Regions from separate parts of the Agrobacterium sp. 22-221-1 genome, predicted to be linked through region 1. Evidence: predicted binding sites of a transcription regulator. Region 1 holds the regulator's gene; the other holds the start of a gene.
The links. The regulator PhoB, encoded in region 1, activates phosphate uptake and scavenging genes when phosphate is short. The targets are predictions, from matches to a motif close to TGTCATNNANCTGTCAT.
Positions count from the first base shown of each region.

Region 2: the regulator PhoB is predicted to act here: its motif matches at 6,342-6,358, upstream of phnC (phosphonate ABC transporter ATP-binding protein).

Region 1 is NZ_JBNWCL010000026.1:32,211-46,793, reverse strand. It holds gene ACQZ5N_RS24855 (2'-deoxycytidine 5'-triphosphate deaminase) at 1-237, opposite strand, end outside; SAM riboswitch at 311-389, shown strand; gene ACQZ5N_RS24850 (O-succinylhomoserine sulfhydrylase) at 433-1,617, shown strand; gene apaG (Co2+/Mg2+ efflux protein ApaG) at 1,851-2,243, shown strand; gene ACQZ5N_RS24840 (Hsp33 family molecular chaperone) at 2,293-3,282, opposite strand; gene argF (ornithine carbamoyltransferase) at 3,524-4,441, opposite strand; gene ACQZ5N_RS24830 (acetylornithine transaminase) at 4,499-5,698, opposite strand; gene ACQZ5N_RS24825 (GcrA family cell cycle regulator) at 6,130-6,663, shown strand; gene phoB (phosphate regulon transcriptional regulator PhoB) at 7,045-7,728, opposite strand; gene phoU (phosphate signaling complex protein PhoU) at 7,759-8,484, opposite strand; gene pstB (phosphate ABC transporter ATP-binding protein PstB) at 8,581-9,396, opposite strand; gene pstA (phosphate ABC transporter permease PstA) at 9,411-10,733, opposite strand; gene pstC (phosphate ABC transporter permease subunit PstC) at 10,730-12,214, opposite strand; gene ACQZ5N_RS24795 (substrate-binding domain-containing protein) at 12,478-13,512, opposite strand; gene phoR (phosphate regulon sensor histidine kinase PhoR) at 13,708-14,583, opposite strand, start outside.
Region 2 is NZ_JBNWCL010000007.1:198,423-213,005, reverse strand. It holds gene ACQZ5N_RS13355 (alpha-D-ribose 1-methylphosphonate 5-triphosphate diphosphatase) at 1-1,055, opposite strand, end outside; gene ACQZ5N_RS13350 (DUF1045 domain-containing protein) at 1,052-1,750, opposite strand; gene phnE (phosphonate ABC transporter, permease protein PhnE) at 2,023-3,372, opposite strand; gene phnE (phosphonate ABC transporter, permease protein PhnE) at 3,372-4,358, opposite strand; gene phnD (phosphonate ABC transporter substrate-binding protein) at 4,431-5,336, opposite strand; gene phnC (phosphonate ABC transporter ATP-binding protein) at 5,422-6,282, opposite strand; gene ACQZ5N_RS13325 (transferase hexapeptide repeat family protein) at 6,517-7,134, opposite strand; gene phnL (phosphonate C-P lyase system protein PhnL) at 7,131-7,838, opposite strand; gene phnK (phosphonate C-P lyase system protein PhnK) at 7,843-8,619, opposite strand; gene ACQZ5N_RS13310 (alpha-D-ribose 1-methylphosphonate 5-phosphate C-P-lyase PhnJ) at 8,616-9,518, opposite strand; gene ACQZ5N_RS13305 (carbon-phosphorus lyase complex subunit PhnI) at 9,652-10,761, opposite strand; gene phnH (phosphonate C-P lyase system protein PhnH) at 10,763-11,371, opposite strand; gene phnG (phosphonate C-P lyase system protein PhnG) at 11,371-11,832, opposite strand; gene phnF (phosphonate metabolism transcriptional regulator PhnF) at 11,915-12,652, shown strand; gene dapB (4-hydroxy-tetrahydrodipicolinate reductase) at 12,662-13,489, opposite strand; gene ACQZ5N_RS13280 (glucokinase) at 13,616-14,583, opposite strand, start outside.

The DNA of each region.
Region 1 (14,583 bases):
CGCGCCCTGGGTGAGGTCGATCTCGTGCAGGCTGAGACGATTGAGCTTGTCGATGACGCGGTTTCCGGGGCCGGGCATGAAACTGGCGCGCACGCGATAGGCCTTCGAGCCGAGCCTGAGATCGAGGCTGGCGGGCTGCACCTGATCAGCATCGAGATCGGCCTCGCTCTTCAGCTTGCCGCCCGCAAACAGCGCCTTGATTGCGCCATCCGCCAAAATGCCCGTGGTTCTCGTCATGGTCATCATTCCTTTTTACGGCGACAAAACCAAAAGGAAAGCATTGACGCAAGCCGGTAACGGCAGTATGGCAAGCTTATCCCGTGGTGATTTGGCCGGTCGGCTTGCAGCCACGTTAAACAAGTGGCTAAAAAGACCGGGTGCTAGGAACCGGTCTGCTTTCGCGGCCGGTTTTTTTGTTTTGAAGGTGATCACATGAGCAATAAATGGCGCCCGGCAACCCAGCTCGTTCACGGCGGTACGCTACGCTCCCCTTACGGTGAAACGTCGGAAGCGATCTATCTGACCCAGGGTTTCGTCTATGAAAACTCCGAAGCCGCCGAAGCGCGCTTCAAGGGTGAAACGGATGGGTTCATCTACGCCCGCTATGCGAGCCCGACCAACGACATGTTCGAAAAGCGCATGTGCCTGCTGGAAGGCGCTGAAGACGCCCGCGCACTTGCGTCGGGCATGGCCGCCGTCACCGCCGCCATCATGTGCCAGCTGCGCGCCGGCGACCATATCGTTGCGGCCCGCGCCCTCTTCGGCTCCTGCCGCTGGGTGGTCGAAACGCTCGCGCCGAAATACGGCATCGAATGCACGCTGATCGACGGACGCGATCTCGGAAACTGGGAAAAGGCGATCCAGCCGAACACCAAGCTGTTCTTCCTCGAAAGCCCGACCAATCCGACGCTTGAAATCATCGATATTGCCGGCGTGGCGAAGCTCGCCAACCAGATCGGCGCGAAGGTGGTGGTCGACAACGTCTTCGCCACACCGCTTTTCCAGAAGCCGCTCGAACTCGGCGCGCATATCGTCGTCTATTCGGCAACCAAACATATTGACGGCCAGGGCCGCTGCCTTGGCGGCGTGATCCTTTCCGACAAGAAGTGGATCGAGGAAGAGCTGCAGGATTATTTCCGCCATACCGGCCCGGCCATGTCGCCTTTCAATGCCTGGACGCTTCTGAAGGGCATCGAGACCCTGCCGCTGCGCGTCAAACAGCAGACGGCCAATGCCGGCAAAATCGCCGATTTTCTCGCCGATAGCGGCAAGGTCGCCAAGGTCATCTATCCCGGCCGCGCCGATCACCCGCAGGCCGATATCATCGCGCGGCAAATGTCCGGCGGCTCGACGCTTGTGGCTTTCGAACTGAAGGGCGGCAAGGAAGCGGCCTTCAAGCTGCAGAACGCGCTTGAGATCGTCAAGATTTCCAACAATCTCGGTGACGCCAAGAGCCTCATCACCCACCCCGGCACGACGACGCACAAAAACCTCACCGACGAGGCGCGTGCCGAACTCGGCATTTCCGGCGGCACCCTGCGCCTTTCCTGCGGCATCGAGGATACCGACGATCTGCTGGAGGATCTGGCGAAGGGTCTGGCGGCCGTTTCGGCCTGAAAATTCAATCTGCAAATCGCCATGGCCTGACCGCGTGTCGGGCCATGGTTCGCCTGCACGGTCTAAAAAGACCGCATCAGGCAACCAATATTTACCTTTACCGTTATCCCTAACGGTGGAAAACAGCGCAACAGGAGACGCCTCCTGCCCGTCAAGTCATTCATTTTCTTGACGATAGCCAGAGCCTATAGTGTAGGATGCGGCGGCAGGCATAATATCGAGGTGTGGCGCGTATGTATCGTGCTCTGACAAGGGATATCGAGGTAACGGTCGATCCGTATTATCTCGAGGAACAATCCGACCCGGATGACGATCGTTACGTCTGGGGCTACAAAGTCGTGATCGCGAACAATTCCGATATCCCGGTTACCCTCGTCAATCGCTATTGGCACATCACCGATCAGAACGGACAGGTGGATGAGGTCTATGGGCCGGGCGTCGTGGGTGAGAAGCCGCATCTGAAACCGGGCGACAGCTACGAATATTCTTCCGGCTGCCCGCTGGATACACCTTCCGGCCTGATGTTCGGCCATTATGAAATGGAAACGGAAAATGGCGAGGTGTTCAACGTCACCATACCCGCCTTTTCGCTGGATTCACCCGGCCTGATGCGGGTCCTGAACTGACATTCACCCGGCAATGAAAAAGCCGCGCCCTTCAGGACGCGGCTTTCATTCAGGCATTCTCAAATTCGCTGACATCGTAGCGATAGGTCGTGGAGCAGAACTCGCAGGTCACGGCAATGGCGCCGTCTTCCTCGCTCGCCTCGATCTCCTCGGCGGTGAAGCCGGACAGCACGCCCTTGATCTTGTCCCGCGAGCAGCTGCAACGGTCGAAAACCGCCTGCGGATCATAGATGCGCACACCGCTCTCATGGAAAAGCCGGAAGAGAAGGCGTTCCACCGGCACCTGCGGATCGGTCAGCTCGTCGGTATCCACCGTGTTCAGCAGCGTTACCGCTTCGGTCCAGGCATCGTCTTCCTGCACCTCGTGACCGCCCTCATCGCCATCGCCGCCATGCAGGTCGCGCATGCGCAGCCGCTCAGGCGCCTGCGGCAGGAACTGCGCGATAACGCCGCCCGCACGCCAGCCATGACGCGGCTTGCCTTCGCCATCACGGTCGAAGAACTCGGCAACGCCCAGCCGCACACGGGTGGGCAGCTGTTCTGACTGACGGAAATAAACCCCGGCAATGTCTTCCAGCGAGGAGCCATCGAGCGGCACGATACCCTGATAAGGCTGCATGCCCGCCCCCTGATCGATCGTGAAGGCCAGAATGCCGTTGCCGAGCAATTGCTCCGGCGACGTCGCCCCGGCCGCAATCGCCTCCGCCAGCCGCTCCTCATCGAAACGGGCATAGGCGCGCATGCTTTCCGGCGCGGTGAAATCCGCAACCAGCAGGTCGACCGGGCCGTCACCCTTGGTCTGGACAGTCAGCTTGCCGGAAAACTTGAGCGACGTGCCGATCAGCGCCGTCAGAACGGTCGCTTCCGCCAGCAGGCGGGCGACCGCCGGGGGATAGTCATGCCGCTCGAGGATGGCATTCAGCAGCGGACCCACCTGCACGGCGCGGCCGCGCACATCCAGACCTTCGACCTGAAAGGGCACAACCTTGTCGTCGCCAGCAAAATCGAGATCGTCCAGTTCAACCGTTACATCTGCCATGTCATACTCCCTGGCGCAGCCGTGGCGCCGCTACCGTCCAAAAGTCCGGCTTTTAAAATGTGCTTTTTTGCTTGTCGCACAGAGACCCGGGAAGAGAAACCGCTTCCGGGGAAAAACGTGCAAATCGTGATGATGGCCCGCCAGCAAAACCGACGAGCCTCTTCGAAGTCCCACAGATGGTAATCTATGCGGTCAAGTTCAAGCACCCGGCGTGACGCGTGTCAGGCCGGGCGATTGCTCATCAAATGACGCCCATGCACCAGGCGATGATGGACTTCTGCGCGTGGAGGCGGTTTTCCGCCTCGTCGAAGACGACGGATTGCGGACCGTCAATCACGGCATCCGTCACTTCCTCACCGCGATGCGCCGGCAGGCAATGCATGAACAGCGCGTCTTTTTCCGCCTTGGCCATCAGGGCTTCATTCACCTGATAGGGCTGGAAGATGTTGTGGCCGCGCGCCTTGTGTTCCTGGTTCATGGACACCCAGGTATCGGTGACGACGCAGTCCGCACCCGCAACGGCCTTGTCGGCGTCGTGGCACAGCATGATCTCGCCGCCATTGTTGCGCGCCCAGTTCAGGAACTTGTCATGCGGTTCGGAGCCCATCGGCACGGCCATCGTCATGCGGTAACCGAAACGGGCTGAGCCCTCCACGAAGGAATGCAGGACGTTATTGCCGTCGCCCGTCCAGGCAATGGTCTTGCCTTTGACCGGGCCGCGATGTTCCTCGAAGGTCATGATATCCGCCATGATCTGGCAGGGATGCGTGTCATCCGTCAGGGCGTTGATGACCGGCACGGTCGCGTGTTCAGCAAGCTCCAGCAGGCGCGAATGATCCGTCGTGCGGATCATGATGGCGTCGACATAACGTGACAGCACCTTGGCCGTATCGCCGATCGTTTCGGCACGGCCGAGCTGCATTTCCGTACCGGAGAGGAAAAGCGTCTCGCCACCGAGCTGGCGCATGCCGACATCGAAGGAGACGCGGGTACGGGTGGAGGGCTTTTCGAAGATCATAGCCAGCATCTTGCCGGCAAGCGGCTTTTCCGCCGTTCCGGCCTTGGTGGCGGCCTTGCGTGCGCGGGCATCGTCGAGAATTGCCCGCAGGTCCTGCGAGCTGACGGCCGACAGGTCCAGAAAATGTTTAGGTGAAGCCATTTCAAACTGTCCCATGCTCGCGAGCCTCGGGGAAGAGGCCCGCCCTTTATTGTTTCCTCAGGCGATTTTTGCCTGTTTCGCTGTCAGGGAAGCGGCGGCCGCTTCCACGCGTGACAGACCCTCGCGGGCCTCTTCCGCGGTGGTGACGAGCGGCGGCAGAAGACGGATGACGTTGTCGCCCGCCGGCACACCCAGCAGATGCTCGGCGCGCATGGCCTGCAACAGCTCGCCCGATGGAACCTTGGCCTTGATGCCGAGAAGCAGGCCTTCGCCACGAATTTCCTCGATAACGTCAGGATAACGATCCTTCAGCGAAGCAAGGCCCTGGCGGAAGACCAGCGCGACATCACGGACCTTTTCCAGAAAGCCCTCGGAGAGGACGACATCGAGCACGGCATTGCCAACAGCCATGGCCAGCGGGTTACCGCCATAGGTGGTGCCATGCACGCCCGCCGTCATGCCGGAAGCGGCATCCGCCGTCGCAAGGCAGGCACCGAGCGGGAAACCGCCGCCGATACCCTTGGCAACCGCCATGATATCCGGTGCAACGCCCGTCTGCTCATAGGCAAAGAGCTTGCCCGTACGGCCAACGCCGGTCTGGACCTCATCGAAAATCAGTAGCATGCCATGCTCATCGCAGAGCGACCGCAGCAGCTGCAGGAATTCCTTGGCTGGTGCGCGAATGCCGCCCTCACCCTGAATGGGCTCGATCAGAAGCGCGGCCGTCTCGGCCGTGATGGCGGCTTTCAGCGCATCGACGTCACCGAAGGGCACCTGGTCGAAACCTTCGACCTTGGGGCCGAAACCTTCGAGATATTTCTGCTGGCCGCCGGCGGCAATCGTCGCCAGCGTGCGGCCATGGAAGGCGCCTTCGAAAGTGACAATCCGGAATTTCTCCGGATGCCCCTTGGAATAATGATAACGGCGGGCGGTCTTGATCGCGCATTCCAGCGCTTCCGCCCCGGAATTGGTGAAGAAGACCTTGTCTGCGAATGTCGCTTCCGTCAGGCGCTTTGCAAGCTTTTCCTGGCCCGGTACTTCATAAAGGTTCGAGACGTGCCAGACCTTCTCGGCCTGGGTCTTGATCGCCTCCACGAGGTGCGGATGGGCGTGGCCCAGCGAGTTGACCGCGACGCCGGCCGCAAAATCCAGATATCGTTCGCCGTTTTCCGTGAACAGCCAGACGCCCTCGCCTCGCTCGAAGCGCAGGGGGGCTCTTGCAAACGTATCGAACAATGGCGCGGCGGCTTCGGCCATGGCTGTATCACTCCTTGCGCGGATGCGCTGTCAGACGGTTGTCAATAGGCTTCCGGGGTTATCCCTTGCCTGAAAATCAAAAATGCCGCCTCGCGGCGGCAGGGGCACTATTGTCACTTCGCCTGCCGATGTCAACAAAAGTCCGCGTTTCCCGGGCTTCTCAAGCCCTAGTAGGTGGCGGCAGACGAGGCCCAAGGTGTTGCCTTTCAGACTCAACTCGCCAGCAAGTTGGGGAAAACCGGAAAATCGATTCGAGATGATTCCCACGACTCTTGCCACGGAGTCTGCGTGGCACTAGGTTAATCGCTAATTACTAGACTGCATTGCGGCGGAACTAGTCACCAAAAATCAGGCAGAAACCACGCTCGCGGCACGCCCGCGAGGCGGAGAAGGATTCTGCCGACATTATACGCGACAAGCGGAGAAGCGGCATGAACTGGACAGACGAACGGGTCGAAAAACTCAAGAAATTGTGGTCCGAGGGGCTTAGCGCCAGCCAGATAGCAGCACAGCTGGGCGGTGTGAGCCGCAATGCCGTCATCGGCAAGGTCCATCGCCTCAACCTGCCGGGACGCGTGAAGGCCGGCGGCCCGGTTACGTCGGCGCGTTCCGCGCCCAAGCGCACCGCCGCCCCTGCCCCGCGCGCGACGAATTTCGCGACCCGCGTCAGCGCAGCACCTGCACGCGCCTTGAACCGTTCGAGCGCGGCGACGGCGCTGCACGAGGAGATCGATATCGAGACTGCCGAAGTTCTCGATTACGTTCCCTCCAAAAATGTCGTTACACCGATTTCCCGCCGCCTGACGCTGACGGAACTGACGGAGCGCACCTGCAAGTGGCCGGTCGGCGATCCGCTGAAGGATGATTTCCATTTCTGCGGTTGTGAAGCACTGGAATCTTCGCCCTATTGCAAGTTCCATGCAAAGCTTGCCTACCAGCCGGTAAGCGAGCGTCGCAAGGCTTGAGTGTTGCGGCACGCATTCGACACTCAAAAACTACGGGCCTTCGGGCCCGTTTTTTTATGGCAAAACGCAAGGTGGTTCCGGAATAGAGCGCACGCTGTCTAAGAGGCGCTCCCAATCCCTGTTCTCGCGCATTCTCCGGATGTAAAACCGCGATGCGCCCTTGCGGCAAATGTTCTGAATTTGTCGGCGACGTGCCGCGCCCTTCCTCCTGTCAGGTTTCACCGCGCAATCCGGCTTTCAGCAGACCGTCTGTCACCTTCAAAAGAACAAGGATACGCGTTTGCGGAAGGTTCAAAATCGAAAGGCCCGACACCGTTCCGGTCTCGGGCCTTCTGATTTTTGGGGAATTTATCCCAGGTGAAACCATCGGTTTCGGTTTTCTCAGGCTTCCATTGAATATCCGGCGCCGCGCACGGTGCGGATGACATCCTGCATATGCGAAAAATTGAGCGCCTTGCGCAGGCGTCCGACATGCACGTCGACGGTGCGCTCATCCACATAGATATCGTGACCCCAGACGCCATCCAGCAATTGTGAGCGGGAAAACACCCGGCCGGGAGAGGTCATCAGGAATTCCAGCAGGCGGAATTCCGTCGGGCCGAGGCGCACTTCGCGGCTCTTGCGGTGAACGCGATGGGTCTCGCGATCCAGTTCGATATCCCCGCATTTCAGCACCGAAGACAGAACCTCGGGGCGGGCCCGGCGCAGCATCGCCTTGACGCGGGCCATGAGTTCCGGCGTCGAGAACGGCTTGACGACATAATCGTCGGCGCCGGTGGCAAGACCGCGAACCCTTTCGCTTTCCTCGCCGCGCGCCGTCAGCATGATGATGGGCAGGCGCTCGGTTTCCGGCCGCATCCTGAGCCGACGGCACAGTTCGATACCGGAAACGCCGGGAAGCATCCAATCCAGGATAAGAAGGTCCGGAATACGCTCCTGCAGCCTGATTTCTGCCTCGTCTCCACGGGGTATCGTGTCGACGTCATATCCCTCAGCCTCGAGATTGTAACGAAGCAGGACGCTCAGCGCTTCCTCGTCTTCCACAACTGCAATCTTGGGCACCATATACTAACTCCGCAAGCCGCTGCCTGTCTGTTACTCGGTCACCGAACCGAGGGTGTTGGAACTGTCGTCCTTCGGACGCTCGCCTTCCGGCTGGCTGCCGGTGGTCATGTAATAGATCGTCTCGGCGATATTGGTGGCGTGGTCGCCGATACGCTCGATGTTCTTGGCGCAGAACAGAAGATGCGTGCAGGTGGTGATATTGCGCGGATCTTCCATCATGTAGGTCAAAAGCTCACGGAAGAGCGACGTGTACATGGCGTCGATTTCCTCGTCGCGCTCGCGAATGGCATTGGCCTTCTCGGCGGAACGCGTGGAATAGACGTCCAGCACTTCCTTGAGCTGTACCAGCGCCAGTTCCGACAGGTGCTCGATGCCGCGGGCGAGCTTGCGCGGCACGCCGGTGCCGGCAACCGCGATGACGCGCTTGGCGGTGTTCTTGCCAAGGTCGCCGACGCGCTCAAGGTCAGCGGCGATACGCAGGGTGCCGATGATCTCGCGAAGGTCGGCCGCCATCGGCTGGCGTTTGGCGATGGTTACGATGGCCTTGTCGCCGATCTCGCGCTCGGCGTGGTCGAGGATCGCATCGTCGGAAATGACCTTCTGGGCAAGCGCGGCATCGGAATTGACGAGCGCACGCACGGCGTCGGCGCACATCTGCTCCGCAAGACCGCCCATTTCGGCGATGCGGCGAGTCAGAAACTTCAATTCATCGTCATAAACGGAAACGATGTGCGAATGGGTCGTTGTCTGTGTCATGGTCTAGTCCTCCGGCTTGGCCTGCATGCGCGTACCCGGAAGCGGGCACGGCAGAAGCACCAGTCTTGTTCGGTTTCGATAAAGCGTCGGCCGGGATCAGCCGAAGCGGCCCATGATGTAATCCTGCGTGCGCTGGTCGTCCGGATTGGTGAACATCTTGTCGGTTTCGTTTTCCTCGACAAGATGACCAAGATGGAACATGGCCGTGCGCTGGGAAACACGCGCCGCCTGCTGCATGGAGTGCGTGACGATGACGATGGTGTAATTGGTGCGCAGCTCGTGGATCAATTCTTCGACCTTTGCGGTCGCAATCGGGTCGAGAGCCGAGCAGGGCTCGTCCATCAGGATCACTTCCGGGCTGACGGCAACCGCGCGTGCGATGCACAGACGCTGCTGCTGACCGCCGGAAAGACCGGTGCCGGATTCGTGCAGACGATCCTTAACCTCGTTCCAGAGACCCGCCTTCTGCAGGCTCTGCTCGACGATCTGGTCCATATCCGCCTTGTTGCGGCCGAGACCGTGGATGCGCGGACCGTAGGAAATGTTTTCGTAGATCGACTTCGGGAAGGGGTTCGGCTTCTGGAACACCATGCCGACGCGGGCGCGCAATTCCACGACGTCAATCGCCTGATCGTAAATATCGTCGGTGTCGAGCGTGATCTTGCCGGTGACCCGGCAACCGTCGATCGTGTCGTTCATACGGTTCAGGGTACGCAGGAAGGTGGATTTGCCGCAGCCGGACGGGCCGATAAGCGCGGTCACCGTATTTTCCCGAACGTTGAGGTTCACGTCGTAAAGCGCGCGCTTTTCGCCGTAATAAACCGAAACGTCCTTGCCGATCATCTTGTATGAGACTTCATTCATTTTCTTGTCCAGCGCCTTCTCAACTGCTGCTTCCGACAACATGTTCATTGCTCAAGCTCCCTCTACCAGCGCCGTTCGAAGCGGCGACGCAACAGGATTGCGCCAACATTCATGACGATGAGGAACAGAAGCAGGATGATGATAGCGCCGGATGTCCTTTCGACAAAGGCGCGCTCGGCTTCGTTCGCCCACATGTAAATCTGCACCGGCAGGGCCGTGGACGGATCCATCGGCGTTGTCGGGTAATTCGCAACGAATGCCACCATGCCGATCAAGAGCAGCGGCGCCGTTTCGCCCAGCGCGTGGGCGAGACCGATGATGGTGCCGGTCAGAATGCCGGGCATGGCGAGCGGCAGCACATGGTGGAAGATCGTCTGCATCTTGGAAGCGCCGAGACCGAGGGCTGCGGCGCGGATAGACGGCGGCACGGCTTTCAGGGCGGCGCGCGTCGCGATGATGATTGTCGGCAGGGTCATCAGCGTCAGGACGAGGCCGCCGACCAGCGAGGCCGAGCGCGGAAAGCCCATGAAGTTGATGAAGACCGAGAGGCCGAGCAGACCGTAGACAATCGAAGGAACGGCCGCGAGATTGTTGATATTCACCTCGATAAGATCCGTCAGACGGTTCTTCGGGGCGAATTCCTCGAGATAGATGGAGGCCGCGACGCCGATCGGCAATGACAGCACGAGCACGATCAGCATCATGTAGAAGGAGCCGATCAGCGCCACACCCACACCCGCCGCTTCCGGACGGCTCGACGCGCCGTTGACGAAGATGCCGGTATTGAAATGTTTGCCGAGCTGGCCGCTTTCGGCGAGCTGGTTCATCCAGCCGAGCTGCTGGTTCGAGATGCGGCGATTGGCTTCATCCGCCGTCAGATCGACTTGGCCCTTGAAGGCGCTGTCGACATCGCCCGACGCCAGCAGCGTGACGGTACGCGTGGTGCCGATGACGGCGGGATCGGCAACGACGATGTCGCGAAGCTGCGTGCGCACGCTGTCGGAAATCAGGAGGTTGACGGCGCGAAGGCCGGCGCGGTCAGTCGGCGCAACGCCAAGGACCTTGGCGACCGCATCGCGGGCGATGACGGGATAATTGGCCGTCATCAGCTTTGTGGGATTGGTGGCGCGCTCATTTTTCGGATCGATGATCTGTTCGGAGAATTCGACCGGAACGGTGATCATCGTCTGCTGGAAGGCGGTGTAACCCTTGGAAACCACCGAGAAAAGCAGCAGGAAGAGGAAGATGAGGCCGAAAGAAATCGCTGCCATGCCGTAGGCACGGAAGCGGCGTTCGGCGGCATAGCGGCGCTTGATGCCGATATCACGGCGCGTGGCCTTGTTGACGGCGCTCGCGCCGGCTGCGGGAGAGACGATGTCGGTCATTCATATTGCTCCCGGTATTTGCGCACGATGTAAAGCGCGTAGATATTCAGGCAAAGCGTGATGGCGAAAAGCGTGATGCCGAGCGCAAAGGCAACCAGCGTCTGCGGCGAGGTGAATTCAAGGTCGCCGGTGAGCTGGCTGACGATCTTGACCGTCACCGTGGTCATGGGGTCGAAGGGATTGAGCTGCAGACGGGCAGCAACACCGGCCGCAAGAACCACGATCATGGTTTCGCCGATGGCGCGCGAAGCCGTCATCAGCACGGCGCCGACGATACCGGGAAGAGCGGCCGGAATAATGACCCTCTTGATCGTCTCGGAACGCGTGGCACCAAGGCCGAGCGAACCGTCACGCAGCGAGCGCGGCACGGCGGTGATGATGTCATCCGACAGCGACGACACATAGGGGATCAGCATGATGCCCATGACGAAGCCGGCGGTGATGACGCTCTGCGCCTGGATGAAGTTGGCGTAGTTGCCCGTCGCCAGACCGTTGATCTGCGTGGAAATGTCTCTGAGGAAAGGACCGACCGTCGTGAGCGCGAAGAAGCCGTAGACGATGGTGGGAATGCCGGCGAGCACTTCAAGCAGCGGCTTTGCCATGGAGCGGAAGCGCGGCGAGGCATATTCCGCCATGTAGATCGCCGAGAAGAGACCGACCGGAACCGCAACCAGCATCGCGACCAGGCCGATATAAAGCGTGCCGGCGAGCAGCGGGATCAGGCCGAACTGGCCGGAGGAGTCGGTGGCGCCTGCCGCCGCAAAACGCGGATCCCAGACCGTTCCGAAGAAGAACTGGTGCGCCGGAACCATGGTGAAAAACTGGATCGCCTCGGTCAGCATCGAAAGGACGATGCCGATGGTCGTGAGGATGGCGATGGACGAGGCGACGAGCAGGGCCGCGAGAATGACTTTCTCGACCTGGTTGCGCGCCCGGAAACGCGGCGCGATCGCGCGCAGCGCATAGGCGCCGCCGCCGAGCGCGGCCAGCAGCACGACGGCGATCATCGCGATACGGCTGGTCGAGGTCATGCTGTTGAGCGTGTGGGCGGCATCGACCATGAACCGCTCGGGATCGCCGGCGATTGCAACACCCTTCGATGCCAGAAGCGGCCGGACTGCAGCCGTGTCCGCCTCAACCTGCGCGGTTTCCTCCGGCGTCAGCCGCTGGAGGCCACGGGCGATGGAGGTCACCATACCGTAGGTCAGGCTCTGCTGTGCTTCGGATTGCGCCCGGACATCCTCGGGGAAACTACCGCGCACGGCCGAGGTGACGAGCAATGGGCTGACAATGAGCCAGGCACAGAGAATGAACGCCGCGGGCAGCACCGCCCAGACGACCGCGTAGGAACCGTGATAACCGGCACGGGAATGCATGCTGGAGGGGCGACCGCCAGACAGGGCGACGGCACGGCGGCTGCCGAGCAGATAGCTGCCGATGCCGATGAGCGCCAGTATCAGCAAAAGGATCGATGTGTTCATTAGAGTTCCCTCGGCGTGCCTCAAGAGCACGGTGCGATATCGGGCAAATCAAAAAGTCATCAAAACGAGACCGCTGGACCATCCCATGATGCCTGCCGCCTGACTGTATCATAGTCTGGCAAGCGTCAAGGTTGATACATCCTATCCATCTGTAATCCATCGACAATCATGTGGATGGCGATGGTTAGGAACTGTCAACCGCGGACGACGGCCCAAGCGAAGCCGAATGAGGGGCACGGCAAAGCCGCACCCCTCTTTCTTCATTACATCGTGGAGCCGGCCGAGAACTTCGAGCGGATTTCTTCGCGCTCTGCGTCCGGAGCAGCAACCAGGCCATAGTTGGCGAGCGGGGAATCCGGACCGATCATCTCGTCGGAAACGAAGAACTCGACATATTCCTTAAGGCCCGGGATAACGCCCAGGTGAGCCTTCTTCACGTAGAAGAACAGCGGGCGAGAAACCGGGTACTTGCCGCTGGCAACGGTTTCGGTGGACGGAACGACGCCCGAAACGGTCGCGACCTTCAGACGGTCAGCGTTGTTTTCATAGAAAGCGAGGCCGAAAACGCCGAGGCCGGTCTTGTTGGCGTCGATACGGGCGAGCGTTTCGGTGTAATCGCCGTCGATGTCGACTGCAGCGCCGTCCTTGCGGACTGCAACGCACTTGGCAGCAGCCTGCTTGGCGTCGGTGACGATCTTCTTGATGGCGTCGGTGGCGCCGGCTTCCTTGCAGCCGTCAGCCATGATCTTCTCTTCGAAGACTTCGCGCGTGCCGTGCTTGGAGCCCGGGATGTAAGCGGCGATAGCGACGTCCGGCAGTTCCTTGTTGATTTCCGACCACTTCTTGTAGGGGTTAGCAACGAGCTTGCCGTCCTTCACGATTTCAGCGGCGAGAGCGAGGTAAAGATCCTTCGGCTCGAGCTTGATGTCCTTGTTGGACGAGTCCATCGCGAAGACGATACCGTCGTAGCCGATCTTCACTTCCTGAACGTCGGCAACGCCAGCAGCCTTACAGGCGGCCAGTTCGTCGCTCTTGATCTTGCGCGAAGCGTTTGCAATGTCGATGGTGCCTTCGCCGACGCCAGAGCAGAACGCCTTCAGACCGCCACCCGTGCCGCCGGACTCAACAACCGGAGCCTTGAAGTTCGGGAAGGTTTCGGCAAAGGTCTCGGCAACGATCTTGGCGTAGGGCAGAACCGTGGAGGAACCGGCAACCTGGATCTGGTCGCGAGCAGCGGCGGCGCCAGCGAAGGCGACAGAAGCCACCAGAGCTGCTGCGGAAAATTTAACGATGTTCATTTGTCTCTCCCGTCGTGGGCTTTGTTGTGGACGCAGCCGATAGCGACACTCGCTCTTAGCTTGCGCTCGGCGACCTTTTCTTAACCACCGTAGCCCCATCCTTTTATGTCACTTTGACGAAAGATTTGTGACAATCTAAATTGTTGATTTTATTTATAAATATCCACGACATTAAAAGCAGATGCATATTTTATGTCAGAATCTCACAGTGAAGTCCGTGCCGCTGCCCAATTCCGATTTAATGATGAGGCGGGCGCGGTGGCGGGTGAGGATGTGCTTGACGATGGCAAGCCCGAGACCCGTGCCCTTTTTCGAGCGGCTGTCGGCGACGCTGACACGATAAAAACGCTCCGTCAGGCGCGGCACATGTTCGGCGGGAATGCCCGGCCCCTTGTCGATGACGCTCACCTCCACCGGCTTGCCGGGTTCGGCCCGCAGCCAGACATCCACGACCTTGCCTTCCTGGCCGTATTTGCAAGCATTTTCAACGAGGTTCTGGAACACCTGCACCAGCTCGTCGCGGTCCCCCTGCACCTCTGCCGGCCGGTCGGGCAGATGCAGCGTGATGGTCACATCCAGCTCGTCGGCAAGCGGCAGCAGGGTATCGCGCACATGGCCGATGACAGGAACGAGATCGACCTTCTGGTCGGGCGCGATGTTGGCCCGCAATTCCAGCCGCGACAGGGACATGAGATCGTCCACCAGCCTGCTCATCCGGGTTGCCTGATCCAGCATGATGGCAAGGAAACGTTCCTGCGCCTTCGGGTCGTTGCGCGCCGGCCCCTGCATGGTTTCGATGAAACCGCGGAGCGAAGCGAGCGGCGTGCGCAATTCATGGCTGGCATTGGCGACGAAGTCGCTGCGCATCCGGTCGATGCGGCGAAGCTCCGAGACGTCGCGGAACGACAGGATATAGAATGGCGGACCTGCCCCCTCTCCCATATCCGCACGGGCGATGCGGACGATGAAGACCCGTTCGGAAGGGAAGCGCTCCGAATGTTCGACCTGGTTGGGCTGGCCGGTGGCGATGGTTTCGCGAATGACATCCAAAAGGCCGGGAGAGCGCAACCG
Region 2 (14,583 bases), on a different contig from region 1:
CGCAATCCCGTCGCGATACGACCGCGATCGAGAAGGCCGACGGTGCGAGCCGGTGTGGCGGTGACCATGCGCAGTGCTTCCGGCAGGCTGATGGCTTCTACCTGATCGGCGAGCAGGAATGGCGCGAAGAGCAGGCTGAAGGGCACATAGTCGGAAGAAAGAACATCCAGCACGCCGATCTCGGCGAGGTCGCGGGCGGCGATGTTGCCGGAGTGGGACTTGCCGCGAACGATGTTCGGCGCACCCATCAGCACGCTCATGCCGGCGCTGTGCGAGGCTTTTGCGGCTTCGACGCTGGTGGGGAATTCCGCCAGTTTCACGCCGTGGCCGATAGCCTCGCCGACATGCGCTTCGGTGGCGTCGTCATGGCTTGCGACCGTAATGCCGCGCTCGGCGCAGCGGGCGGCCAGATAATCGCGGTGCTTGGCGGAATATTCCGCCGACGCCGCCTGCCGACGCCGCACGAACTCGGCGAAAGCCTCGTCGCTCAGCCCACGCTTCTTCTGGTAGTAGAAGATATATTGATCCATCGACTGGAACTGGCGCTGCCCCGGGGAGTGGTCCATCAGTGAAATCAGCCGCACGCGCGGATCGGTTTCGAAGTCTCCGAAATGTTCCAGCACATCCGAGGAGGCGACTTCACAGCGCAGATGCAGCAGGTGATCCGAACGAAGGCGGTTCTGATCCGCCGCGGCCTCGATGGCGTCAGCCATTTCGCGCATTTCACCCTTCTTGAAGCCGCCGTCCTCATCCGAGCCGAGCCGGAGGCAGTCGAATACGGTGGTGATGCCGGAGGCGGCCACCTGGGCGTCATGGGCCTGAATGGCGGCGATCTTGTCCCAGATCACGCCGGGGCGCGGCGAATAATGCTGCTCAAGATGGTCGGTATGCAGTTCCACCAGACCCGGGATCAAATAATCACCTTCGAGGTCTTCGCCGGTTTTGGAAGCACCTTCGCTGATATCGGCGATCTTGCCGTCACGGATCAGGACGGAGCCCAGAATAATATCGTCTTCCAGAACGATACGGGCATTGGAAAGGGCGTGCTCGGTCATGGGTTCGCATCTTTCTTTGGTGGCTGGCCAAGGGGGTGCCAGCTATGAACGGTAAAGGGCGCGCCGCGCGTTTCTTCAATGAACAAGGCGAGGCCGGAAATGCTGAGGGGTCGATCGGTGAATTCGGAAAACCGCGCCGAAAGCACCTTGTGCATGGCGGGCTGCTCGCTCTCGTCGATGCGGCCGGTCAGCGTCATATGAAAACGGAAATCATCCATGACATGCGGATAACCCCAGAGAGACAGATTCTGCCGCTGGCTCTCCGTCAGCATCTGTGGCCGCCGACGGGCAATATCGGTCTCGGACAGCGGCGCGCGAAACCGGTCGAAATGATCGACGATCTCGGCGGCAAAATCCTGCAGCGGCTGATAGGTGCGGTCCGGGACCAGTGCGAAAAAAGGCCCGAGCGCACTGACGACGACACGCGGAATTTCGAAGGTGGACTGGCTGGCCGCGAAATCTTCGAAAGCCGCGAGCAGCTCCGCCTCGCTATATTTTTCGGCAAGTTCGAAAGGAGCCTTCAGGGTCGCGTGGAAACCGTAACGGCGGGGCTCCTCCGTCATGTCGGCATAGTCGTCGTGGTCGTCATGCAGCGTGCCGGAAAATGCGTCGCGGCCCAGCCAGCGTGACGCCGCCTCAGTCAACGGGTGATCTTTAGCCGGAGAAAAATAGATGGCATAGCGCACGGCAAGCACTCTTCAGTGTCATGGGAGACCAGGGATGAGAAGCTATTTGGCGTGACTCGCCGGCTTCCCGCAAGGTCAGGAGTGCGAGGTAATTGGTTTCCGTGACAGAATGATGATGCCGAGGGAAAAAAGCGCATTGGAAATGCGGTAACCCTTCCGAATGTGCTGAAGACACAGTCGGACATGATGACGGGATACGGCCGGCATAAATCGGGACTGCGCGGGTGCCTGGCGGAGATGACGAACATCGTTACGAGGTTAGTCATTCCATCCCTTCAGACCTAGTGTTGTGTTTTGCCGATCAGGCGTGAACGCAGCGAATTGGAGATGTGGTCGAATAGGAAAACGACGAAGAGAATAAGCAGGACCATATAGGCGACCTTGTCCCAGTCGGCATTGGTGCCCATCGCTTCCAGCAGTTTCAGGCCGATGCCGCCAGCGCCCACCGCGCCGATGATGGTGGCGGAGCGGGTGTTGCTTTCCCAGAAATAGAGTGACTGCGAAATGAAGACCGGCAGGACCTGCGGCAGCACACCGAAGCGGTTGACCGCAATCGGGGAAGCGCCGACCGATTTGACACCCTCGCGCTGCTTGTCGTCGACATTTTCCAGAGCCTCGGCATAGACCTTGCCGAGCGCTCCGGTATCGGTGAAGAAGATCGCGGCAATGCCGGGGATCGGTCCGGGCCCGAAGCTGCGGGTGAAGAACAGCGCCCAGATCAGCATGTCGATGGAACGCAGGAAGTCGAATAGCCGCTTCATGCCCCAGTTTGCGGCCCTGTTGGCGGTGATGTTGCGCGCGGCGATGAAGGCGAGCGGCAGGGCGACGAGCGTGCCGAACAGCGTGCCCACAAAGGCCATGACCAGCGTCTGCATCAGCTTGGAAAGAATATCGGCATGTTGCCAGACGCTGTTGTCGAGGAAATCATCCACCATGTGGCCGATATTGGAGCGCTCGGGATCGAGCCTTTCTCCCCACAGCGCGAGAGCGGCGAGTTCATCGTAGCCCTTGCCCCAGAATTCCGATTTGGTGTCGAACAGGAAATTCGCCCATCCGAGGAACCGACGCTGGACATAGACCTGACTGGTGCGGATTTCTGCCTGACCGGCAAAACCAAAATGCACGAGAACCTTGTTGCCGTCCTGCTGGATTTCCTGCGGCACATCCTCGGATGCCCGGGCCTGTTCTCCATTGATGATGACGGGATAATTCTTGCCGTCGACATAGACATCCACCCGGGTCGGGGTCACGTCGAGGCGGTTTTCCAGGCCCGCATAAACGACGCTGTAGCCACCGCCCGGCAGGGGCTGCAGCCAGTCGATCTTTGTATCAACCGGATATTGCCCGCGGCTGGACCATTGCGGCTCCACCTTGCCGTCTTCGAAACGCAGGCGCGGCTGGGCGCGCCAGGAATACCAGTCCTGAATATAGCTCGAGGCACGATCCCATCGGCCCTGCATGAAGGCCGGACCGACATTGAAGAAGAAAAAGCAGCCGATGAGATAAACGGTGACAGTGAGAAGGCCGACGAGCAGACCATATCGCTGCATGAAACTGCGGTTGAACACTTGCGGATGCGCGGCCGTCAATCTCTCGCGGTCGGCGGTGTTGAGAATGAAGCTGGTCGACATCAGGCCGCTCCCCGTCCGAATTCGAAGGATTGATGGCCGATCAGCCTGCGACGCAGCCAGCTGGAAAACTGGTCGACGGCGATGATGGTGATCAGCAGAAGGATGATGATGGCATAGGTCTTCGACGCATGATCGTTACCGATCGAAAGCCGGAAGACCTCGCCGATGCCGCCGCCGCCCACAGCACCGATGATGGTGGAGGCGCGCACGTTGATTTCGGCGCGCAGCAGCGCATAGGACACGAAATTGGGCAGAACCTGCGGCACGATGGCGAATCGCACCCGCTCCAGCCAGTTGGCGCCCGCGGCGCGCAGGCCTTCATCGGGCTTCATGTCGGCATTTTCCACCACTTCGAAGAACAGCTTGCCCAGAGCGCCGATCGTGTGGACCGAAATCGCGATGATCGCCGCTATCGGACCGATCGACAGGATGGCGGTGAGTAGCCCGGCGACGACGATTTCCGGAAAAGCGCGCAGCACTTCCATCACCCGGCGCACCACCCAGCGCACGAGGCCGGCGCCGACAAGGTTGGTAGAGGCGAAGAAGCAGAGCACGAAGGCAAAGCTTGTGCCGATGATCGTCGAGACCAATGCGATGTTAAGGGTGATGATCAGCTGGTAAATGAAATGCGGGATGTAAAAGCTGTCGGTGACATAGACGCGATCCGCGACGTAATTGTACTTCATCGAGCCATTGTCATAGGGCGACGGCAGATCGAACATCGCACGGAAGATTTCAAGCGGGCTATCCGGCACAAACGTTTTCAGAAAATCGAAGAAATATGGCAGGCGCTCGAAGAACTTGCCTGAATTTGCTTCGTTGGCAAAATTCAGCGATGCCGCGAGAATGACTAGAAAGACCACGAGCGAAATGACGGTATAGATCCGCCGCGTCGCAAGCTGCTGTTGATAATGACGCATGACCGTTCGGGACGATGCGCTCAATCCCTCGGGCGTGAGGGTACCCTGTTGCAGTGTGGTCGCCATGCCGCTTTTCCTTTATTGGCAAAAAGCGGCGATGCCATAGGGCACCGCCGCTTTCAGAACATTCAGTCAGGATCAGCCGCCGATAACGGACTTACGGGCGTCGATGATCGTCTGGTAGAAGGACGGATCGACCTTGATGTAGGCGGTGTTCTTGCCCTGCGTGTAGGCCTGGAAGCAGGCGAGGTCCTTCTTGGGCAGTTCCATGAAGTAGTCTTCAACCTTCTGCTTCATGCTGTCGCCGAGCTTGTTGGTGACCATCAGCGGGCCGTTCGGGATCAGCGGCGACTTCCAGACTTCGACGATATCGTCCATGTCGAGGTTGCCCTTCTTGACCATCTGGTGAAGGTTGCCGCCCGAGTAGCCTTCTTCCCACTTGCCGACGCCCGAACCGAAGGTGGTGCCAACGTCGAACTTCTTGTCGAGAACGGCGAGAACGAGGTTCTCATGGCCGCCGCCGAAGCCGGTTTCAGAGAAATATTCCTTGATCGGCGTGCCGGTTTCCTTCGGGATCGCCACGTTCGGAACGAGGAAGCCGGAGGTGGAATCCGGGTCGGCGAAGCCGATCTTCTTGCCCTTGGCGTCGGCCAGCTTCTTGATGCCGCTGTCCTTGCGGGCAACCATGATGGTGTAATAACCGCTGGAACCGTCAGAACCCGTATAGGTCAGGATCGGGTCGACAGCCTTGGGGTCGGCCAGAGCGATCTTGGCGTAGGAGGACGCGCCCATGGAAGCGATGTCGATGGTGCCGCCGAGAAGACCCTGGATGACGCCGTTATAGTCCGGCGACGGGAAAACCTGAACTTCGGCAACGCCGGTCGCGGCCTTCAGGCCATCGGCAACGCACTTGGTGTTGCGGATCTGGTCGGCTTCGTTTTCAGAGCCGTCGAGACCGATGCGCAGAACCTTGACGTCCTGAGCCATGGCGGAACCGGCCAGAACGCCAAGCGCGACTGCCGAAAGAAGGACTTTCTTCAACATGGACTTTCTCCTGTTTCCCGGCGAGCCGGAGTTTGTTGTGAAGTATCGGCCCTTGACGCGGGCGCAAACGATGCTGAGCGGTTCCTCAGAGCCCGGCGAGAGCGAGCGGTTCGGGGCCGGCAGATTGGTGCACCGGACGCGCAGGAAGCTGCGCGCCGGGAATATTGATGCTGGTCGAGGTCATGGTCTCGTCGATGCCGGACCCTTGAGAATCGGTTCCGTAGATCTCCGTGACGGCCGCAGCCGTCAGCTCAGTAGGGGTTCCGTCGAAGACGACGCGGCCCTGAGACATGCCGATGATGCGTTCGCAATAATTGCGTGCCGTATCCAGCGTATGCAGGTTGGTAATAACCGTAATGCCTTCGCGTTCGTTGATGTCGCGCAGCGCGTCCATCACGATCTTGGCGTTCAGCGGGTCGAGGGAAGCGATCGGCTCATCGGCCAGAACCATCTTCGGAGACTGCATCAGGGCGCGGGCGATGGCGACACGCTGCTGCTGACCGCCGGAAAGCGTGCCGGCAGCCTGCATGGCCACATGTTCGATGCCAAGCCTTTCCAGGGCGGCGATGGCCATCAGGCGCTCGTCATTGGTGAAGATGTTGAACAGGCTGAGCGCCGTCGAGCGGTGATTGAGGCGACCGAGCATGACATTGGTGAGCACATCGAGGCGCGGCACCAGATTGAACTGCTGGAAGATCATGGCGCAGTCGCGCTGCCAGCTGCGAAGCGCCGCGCCCTTCAGCACCGAAACTTCCGTGTCATTGAAATGGATGGAACCCGAGGACGGATCGACGAGGCGGTTGATCATGCGCAGCAGCGTCGATTTTCCAGCACCCGAGCGTCCGATAACGCCAACCATCTGGCCCTGCGGAATTTCGACATTCACGGAATCGACCGCGGTGTGGTTGCCAAAGCGGCGCGTGACTTGCTTCAGGTGAAAGCTCATTTCCCCGTCCAATCTTCTTTTTGACGGGGTTCGGCGTAACAGCGGTGCGTGAAGTGTGGATGTCAGTTTGATGAATAAAATATTACAGATTTCACGGATCTCGCATCCGCCTGTTCGCCGACAAAGCTTTCGGGAGGAATCTTGGATCGTTCAAGTCCGCGTATCTTTTTTGGTCGCATAAACAAAAATCCCGGGGGTGCCCCGGGATTTGCAGGTGTTCGGCAGAGGGAGATTTCATCCGCCATATTTCGCGACGAAGTCCTCGGCGTCCAGACTACGGAAATCGTCGAGAGCGACGCGCAATGCCGCGTGGTCCCAGTCCCACCATTTCAGATTATCCATTTGCCGGCCCAGTTCCGCCGGGAAGCGCTCCCGGATCAGCCGGGCGGGCACGCCGCCAACGATGGTATAGGGCGCGACGTCTTTTGAGACGACTGCGCCCGCCCCGATCACCGCGCCGTTTCCGACCGTGACACCGGGCAGGATCGTCGCACCATGGCCGATCCACACATCGTGGCCGATGACCACGCGCTTGGCGCGGCGGGCGGCAAAGAAGTTCGTCTCATCCTCCGCATCGTCCCAATAGTTGTGGGCACGATAGGTGAAGTGATGCAGCGTCGCTCGCTGCATCGGGTGATTGGTGGCGTTGATGCGGACGGAGGCGGCGATGTTGACGAATTTGCCGATGGTGGCGCACCAGATTGCACCATCCTGCATGACATAGGAGTAGTCGCCCATCTCGACTTCCTCTATGCGGCAGCGTTCCGAAATTTCGGTATAACGGCCGATCGAGGAGTTGCTGACGCGGGCGGTCTCATGGATGGCGGGCTCCAGACCGACCTTGACGCTCATGCCGCTGCCTTTCTGGGGGAAAACTGTGAGACGTCCAGAATGCGGTCGGCCACGGCTTCCCGCACCTCCTCGTCGTGGAAAATGCCGAGCAGTGCCGTGCCCTTCTGTTTTTTCTCGACGATCATATCGACGACGACACGCCGGTTGAGGGCGTCCAGCGAGGCCGTCGGCTCGTCCAGAAGCAGGATCGCATGGTCGGTGATGAAGCCGCGGGCGATATTCACGCGCTGCTGCTCGCCGCCCGAAAATGTCGCCGGAGGGAGTGACCATAGTTCCCGTGGCAGGTTGAGCTTCGAAAGCAGCATGGCTGCGTGTTCGCGGGCTTCATCGGCGGCAACCTTGCGCGCCAGAAGCGGTTCGGCAACGACATCTATGGCAGCGACGCGCGGCACGGTGCGCAGGAACTGGCTGACATAACCGATGGTGCGGTGACGGATATCGAGGATCGTGCGCGGCGAGGCATTGCCGATATCGACGACCTGGCCCTCATGACGAACGAGAATCTGCCCGCTGTCGATGGCGTAGTTGCCATAGAGCATTTTCAGGATCGAGCTTTTGCCGATGCCGGACGGGCCGCCGAGCACGACACATTCGCCGCCGCAAACGGAGAAATTGACATCGCGCACAACAGGCAATTCGATACCGTCGCGAAGATGCATGGTGAAGCTTTTGAAGACTTCCGAAACGATAAGAGGCGTCGGCATGGCGTCAAACCTGCAGAATAGAGGAAACAAGCAATTGCGTATAGGGCTCGCGCGGGTCGTCCAGCACCCGGTCGGTCAGGCCGTGCTCGATGACGTCGCCGCCCTTCATCACCATCATACGGTGGGAAAGCAGCCGTGCGACGGCCAGATCATGAGTGACGACGACGACAGCAAGACCGAGATCGTTGACGAGACCGCGGACCAGATCGAGCAGGCGCGCCTGCACGGAAACATCGAGCCCGCCGGTCGGTTCGTCCATGAAGACGAGGCGCGGCGAGGTGACGAGGTTTCGGGCGATCTGCAGGCGCTGGCGCATGCCGCCGGAAAAGGCGCGCGGCTGGTCGTCGATGCGGTCGGTGCCGATTTCCACCCGCTCCAACCATTCGCTGGCCGATTGCCTGATATTGCCGTAATGCCGATTGCCGACGGCCATCAGCCGCTCGCCGACATTGGCGCCGGCCGAAACCGCCATGCGCAGCCCGTCCGCTGGGTTCTGGTGCACGAAACCCCAGTCGGTGCGCATCAGGAAACGCCGTTCGGCCTCGCCCATATGATAGAGGTCACGCATCGAACCGTCGCGCATGCGATATTCCACGCTGCCCGCCGTCGGCATCAGCCGGGTGGAAATGCAGTTGAGAAGCGTGGTCTTGCCGGAACCGGATTCGCCGACGATGGCAAGCACCTCGCCGGGATAAAGCTCGAAAGAGACATTGCGGCAGCCGGCGCGGTCGCCATAATATTTGGAAACGTCCCTGACTTTCAGAAGCGGTGCATCGCTCATTCTGCGGCCTCCTTCACATCCGCCAGCAGGTGGCCCTTGTGGCCATGGGCGCGGCGGTCCTCGCAATGGTCGGTATCGGAGCAGACGAACATCCGCCCGCCCTTATCATCAAGCACCACCTCATCCAGATAGACATTCTCCGCACCGCACAGCGCGCAGGGCTTGTCGAAGCGCTGGATTTCGAAGGGATGGTCCTCGAAATCGAGGCTGACGACGTCGGTATAGGGCGGCACGGCATAGATGCGCTTTTCGCGTCCTGCACCGAAGAGCTGCAGGGCGTCCGAGAGATGCATTTTCGGATTGTCGAATTTCGGGGTAGGCGACGGATCCATCACATAACGCCCGGCCACCTTCACCGGATAGGCATAGGTGGTGGAGATGCGTCCGTTGCGGGCGATATCCTCGTAAAGCTTGACGTGCATCAGGCCGTATTCCTCCAGCGCGTGCATGACACGCGTTTCGGTCTCGCGCGGCTCGAGGAAGCGCAGAGGCTCGGGAATGGGAACCTGATAGACGAGGACCTGACCCGAATGCAGTTCCTCTTCGGGAATGCGATGCCGCGTCTGGATGATGGTCGCATCCTTCGTGCGGGTGGTGACGGCAACATTCGCGACCTTCTGGAAAAAGGCACGGATGGAAACCGCATTGGTCGTGTCGTCCGCGCCCTGGTCGATAACCTTCAGCACATCGTCTGGGCCGAGAATGGAGGCGGTTACCTGCACGCCGCCGGTGCCCCAGCCATAGGGCATGGGCATTTCGCGGGAAGCGAAGGGAACCTGATAACCGGGAATGGCGATGGCTTTCAGGATCGCCCGGCGGATCATTCGCTTGGTCTGTTCGTCCAGATAGGCGAAGTTGTAGGCAGCCAGCCCGTCGTCAAATGAAACTTCTTCAAGCATTGCGCGTTAGCCTTGTGAAAAAAGGAGTACAAGCTCATGGAGATTGGAATTCTTGCAGCCGTGTTCTTTGCTGTGTTTGCAGCATCGACCGTCTTTTGCGCTTACTGGTTTGGCGAGCAGCACAGCCGCTGAGCTATTCGGCCGCATCGCCCATCCACTCCGCGCCATCGGCGTTGATCGCCTCGAAATCGGTGCGCATTTTCCTGACCAGACCGAGCTCGGCCTGAAAATCCACGTAGTGCGGCAGTTTCAGATGCTCGACGAAACCCGTCGCCTGAACGTTGTCGGCGTGTGAAATGACGAATTCCTCGTCCTGCGCGGGGGCCACGACGTCCTCGCCGAATTCGCCTGCCCGCAGCGCCCGGTCGACCAGCGACATGGCCATGGCCTTGCGCTCGCTCTGGCCGAACACCAGACCGTAGCCACGGGTGAATTGCGGCGGCGCTTTTGCCGAACCCTTGAACTGGTTGACCATCTGGCATTCAGTGACCTGTATGTCGCCAAGCGAGACGGCAAAGCCAAGTTCCGGTACGTCCAGTTCAATCTCCACTTCACCGATGCGTATTTCACCGACAAAGGGGTGCGTGCGGCCATAACCGCGCTGCGTTGAATAAGCGAGTGCCAGAAGGAAGCCCTCATCACCCCGCGCCAGCGATTGCAGGCGCAGGTCACGCGGCATTGGAAACTCCATCGGCTCCCGTGTCAGATCGCCGGCAATATGATCATCAGGCATATCGCCGTCGGTCTCGATCAGTCCTTCTTGCGCCAGAATGTCGGAGACGCGCATGACATATTCCGGCTCGCCTTCACGCCGGGCAGCGGTTTCGACGGTCTCGTCCTCGAGAAGAGAGGGGTCAAGCAGGCGGTGGGTGTAATCGAAGGTCGGCCCCAGCAATTGCCCGCCCGGCAAATCCTTGTAGGTCGCGGAAACGCGCCTGTGCACCGTCATCTCAGCGGTATCGACCGGAACCGAATAACCGAAACGCGGCAGCGTCGTGCGGTAGGCGCGCAGCAGAAAGATGGCCTCGATCATGTCGCCGCGGGCCTGCTTGACCGCAAGGGCTGCAAGCGATTGATCGTAAAGAGACGCTTCCGCCATAACCCGGTCGACGGCGAGCGAAAGCTGCGAAACGATCTGCGACACTGTCATCGCGGGCAGGTCACGGTCTCCGCGCCGCTTGTCGGCAAGAAGCCGGTGGGCGTTGGCAATGGCGGTTTCCCCGCCTTTGACAGCAACATACATCTTATGCCTCCACGGGTTGGATGCGCGTCGTGCGCGGCAGGCAGACAAATCGGTCGGCGGATGTCAGGATGACGTCGACGCCGCGCGGGAAAATGGCATTGTTCTCCGCCCACAGCCGCGGGAATATGTCCGGCAGGCCTGTCGGGCTGATGATGTTGACGTGGCGGATACCGGGGCCGGAGAGCAGCAATTCCCGCCCGCCATCCAGATCAGGCAACTCGATGATGAGCGTGGTGGAGCGGTCCGGATATTCCTGACTTCCCTGGGCGAAGAGACCGAAGGAAGCTATGGCGCTGCCCGCTTCGATGACGGCGAAATGCGCCGCATTTTTTTCATCCGTCGCGACCGCACCGGTATGAAATGCGACCCAACCGGGGACGGTGGTTTTTCGCAGCGCGCCGCTCAGCCAGACCGGCGTATCGTGATCGCAGAGCGCCAGCAGGACCGCGCCGGTAGCGGGGGCGAGAGGCAATGGCGGGGCGACTGCGGTTTCGATTGTCTGCGGCGTGCCCGGCCGGGCCATGCCATCCATGAGTTTCTTGAAAATCCGTTGGGAATCGAAGACGGCATCGGAAAAACCGCCCGTCAATGCTTCGGCCTTGACGCTCATCAATCTTCTCCTCGAACCATGGTGAAGAAATCGACCCGTGTTGCGGCGGTCTCTTTTGTTTTCCTGTCCTTCTCCTCGGTCAGTCGTTTCTCGACCGGCGAAAGAAGCTCGGTCTCGATGAAGCCGCGGGTCGGGCTTTCCTGCCAGAGCGCATCGAAAACGGCGGCGTACCAGGCCTTCTTGCGGCCGGTGCCGAGAACATGTGCGTGACCCACGGTGCCCGAGGCAAGCTTGACGGTTGCCCGGGTAACGGTCGTCTCACCCAGATTGAAGGGCGCGCCGCCGCCGCCGATACGGCCTTTGACCATGACAAGGCCGGTTTCCGGCCCACGCACATTTTCCGTCCGGGGGCTTTCATCCTGCCGGTTCCAGACGGTTTCGAGTTCCTGGACCGTGGCGCGGGCAAGAAGCGCCGCCACCCGCTTTCTGTCTGCATGCAAGTCTGCAGTTTCGTGAATCATCGCTTGACCTCTAATGTCTATTGATATAGACAACTATACAATATAAGGTACATTTAACGTTAGTGAATGACAAGCGTGTGACATGAGCCCTTCGGCAGCGATGAAAAGAAAGAACGGCGTGGCGCTCTGGCGGCAGATCGCCGACAGGATCAGAGGCGAGATCGCGGCGGGTGATCACGATGAAACCGGCATGTTACCGCCGGAAATGACGCTGGCCGAAAAATTCGGCGTCAACCGCCATACCGTCCGAAGCGCCATTGCCGCACTCGCCAGCGAAGGCATCCTCGAGCCGGTGCAGGGGCGCGGCACGATGATCGCCCGCAAGGAGCGCCTGAGTTTTCCGATCTCACGGCGCACGCGATTTACGGCGGGGATCGCCGATCAGGTCAAGGAAATGGAAGCGCTGCTTCTGTCCCATACGACCGAACCGGCCAATGCCGATCTGGCCACACGGCTGCAACTACCGGCCGGTGCGCCGCTCATACGTCTCGAAACGCTGCGCAAGGCCGATAACCGCCCGGTGTCCCGCTCGACCACATGGTTTCCGGCGGATCGTTTCGCCGGAATAGGCGAGGCCTATCAGAAAAGCGGCTCGATAACCGCTGCCTTCAATATGCTGGGCGTGGCGGATTACGTGCGTATTTCAACCGTCATCTCCGCCAGCCATGCGGATACGCAGGATCTGGCCGATCTCGAATTGTCGCCGGGCGCGATCCTGCTTGTTACTCAAGCATTGAACGCCGATATGAATGGCGTACCAGTGCAATATGCCATCAGCCGCTTTTCGGCCGATACGGTCGAATTCACGGTGGAGAATTAAGCCGAAAGCTTACTCTGCCTGCGAAAGCCCCAGCACATCCAGCATCGAATAGAAGCCCGGCTTCTTGTCGAAGGCCCAGACGGCTGCAGCAATCGCGCCGCGTGCGAAAATGGAGCGGTCGCCGGCATAATGCGAAAGCTCCACGCGCTCGCCCTCTCCGGCGAAGATCACCGAATGTTCGCCGATCACCGAGCCGCCACGCAGCGTGGCAAAACCGATGGTCCCCGTTTCACGCGCACCCGTATGCCCGTCGCGCACGCGAACGGACGATGTGGTGAGATCGACCTTGCGGCCCGCCGCCGCCGCCTCGCCGAGCAGAAGGGCGGTGCCTGAGGGCGCATCCACCTTGTGCTTGTGGTGCATTTCAAGGATTTCGATATCCCAGTTCTGCGCATCCAGCGCCTGTGCTGCCTGCTGTGTGAGAACACTGAGCAGGTTGACGCCGAGGCTCATATTGCCCGACTTGACGATGCGGGCATGGCGCGACGCCGCCTTGAATTTTTCCTCGTCTTCCGCCGAGCAGCCCGTGGTGCCGATGATATGCACGATGCGGGCCTGTGCGGCGAGGCCGGCAAAGGTGACGCTGGTTGCCGGCGAAGTGAAATCGATCACCCCTTCCGCATGGAGAAATGCCTGCAACGGATCGCTGGTGATTTCGACGTCGATCGGGCCGAGACCGGCGATTTCGCCCGCATCGCGACCGACAAAGGCCGAGCCTTCGCGCGCCACGGCGGCATGCAGTTGGACGCCGGGCGTCTGGTGAATGAGGCGGATCAGCGCCTGTCCCATGCGGCCCGCCGCGCCGACCACCACCAGTTTCATGCCGCTGCTGCCCATGCTGTCACTCACTTTTCATCTCGGGCGGATCGAGATCCGCCGGTATCGGTCGATTGATGTTTTCAGCAGCGACGTTAAAGACCGCCCGCCTGCTTCGCAAGCATCACATAAGAACAGGCCGGGCGATCAACCCCTCCAGCGTCGCCCATCCAGCGACAGGCCGAAATCGGACGGCGTTCTCGAATAGGTGGCAAGCCCGGAAAGCGCCGCCTGCGGATGGGTGACGACGAAGGTGGGAATGGTCCGCATCAGCGCGCTGTGCGGCGCCTTGTCTTCGAAGGCGGCCCGGAATTCCGGGCTCTTCAGCGCCGGAATGATCTTCTGCGAAATGCCGCCGGCCAGATAGACACCGCCCTTGGCCATGAAGATCAGCGCGAGGTCACCGGCCACGCGGCCGAGATAGGTGCTGAAAAGGGACAGGGTCTCTTTCGCCTGCGGGTTCTCGCTCGAAAGCCCTTGAGAAGTAATGTCGGCCGGATCGGAAAAGACAGGCTCGATGCCATCGGCGGTGCAGACGGCCCGGTAAAGATTGACCAGCCCGCGCCCGCACAGGATCTGCTCCCCGGCGACACGGCCTTCAATGGTTTCGATATGCGGGAAAACCGCATAGTCACGCGCGCTTCTCGGGCCGATATCGATATGGCCGCCTTCGCCGGGCACCGGGAACCACATATGGCGGGCGTAAACCAGCCCGGCGACACCAAGTCCCGTACCCGGTCCAAGAACGACGCGCGATGCCAGCACATCCTTGCGGCCGGAGCCGATGGATTCGCGGTTGTCGTCGTCAAGCGCTGCAATCGCCAGAGCCTGCGCCTCGAAGTCGTTGATGACGATGACATCCTTCAGGCCGAGATTGGCCAGCATGCCCTTCGGCCTGACGACCCAATGGCAGTTGGTGAGCGGAATCTCGTCACCTTCGATGGGGCCGGCAATCGCCAGAATGGTCGAGACCGGCTGAAGCGAGGTTTTGTCCAGAACCGCCTGCTGGATGGCGTCGTCGATGGTCGGATATTCCGCCGTCTTCACGGTGGTAAGGTGCACCGGTTCGGCAAAGGAATCGATCAGGATGGAAAAGCGGGCATTGGTGCCGCCGA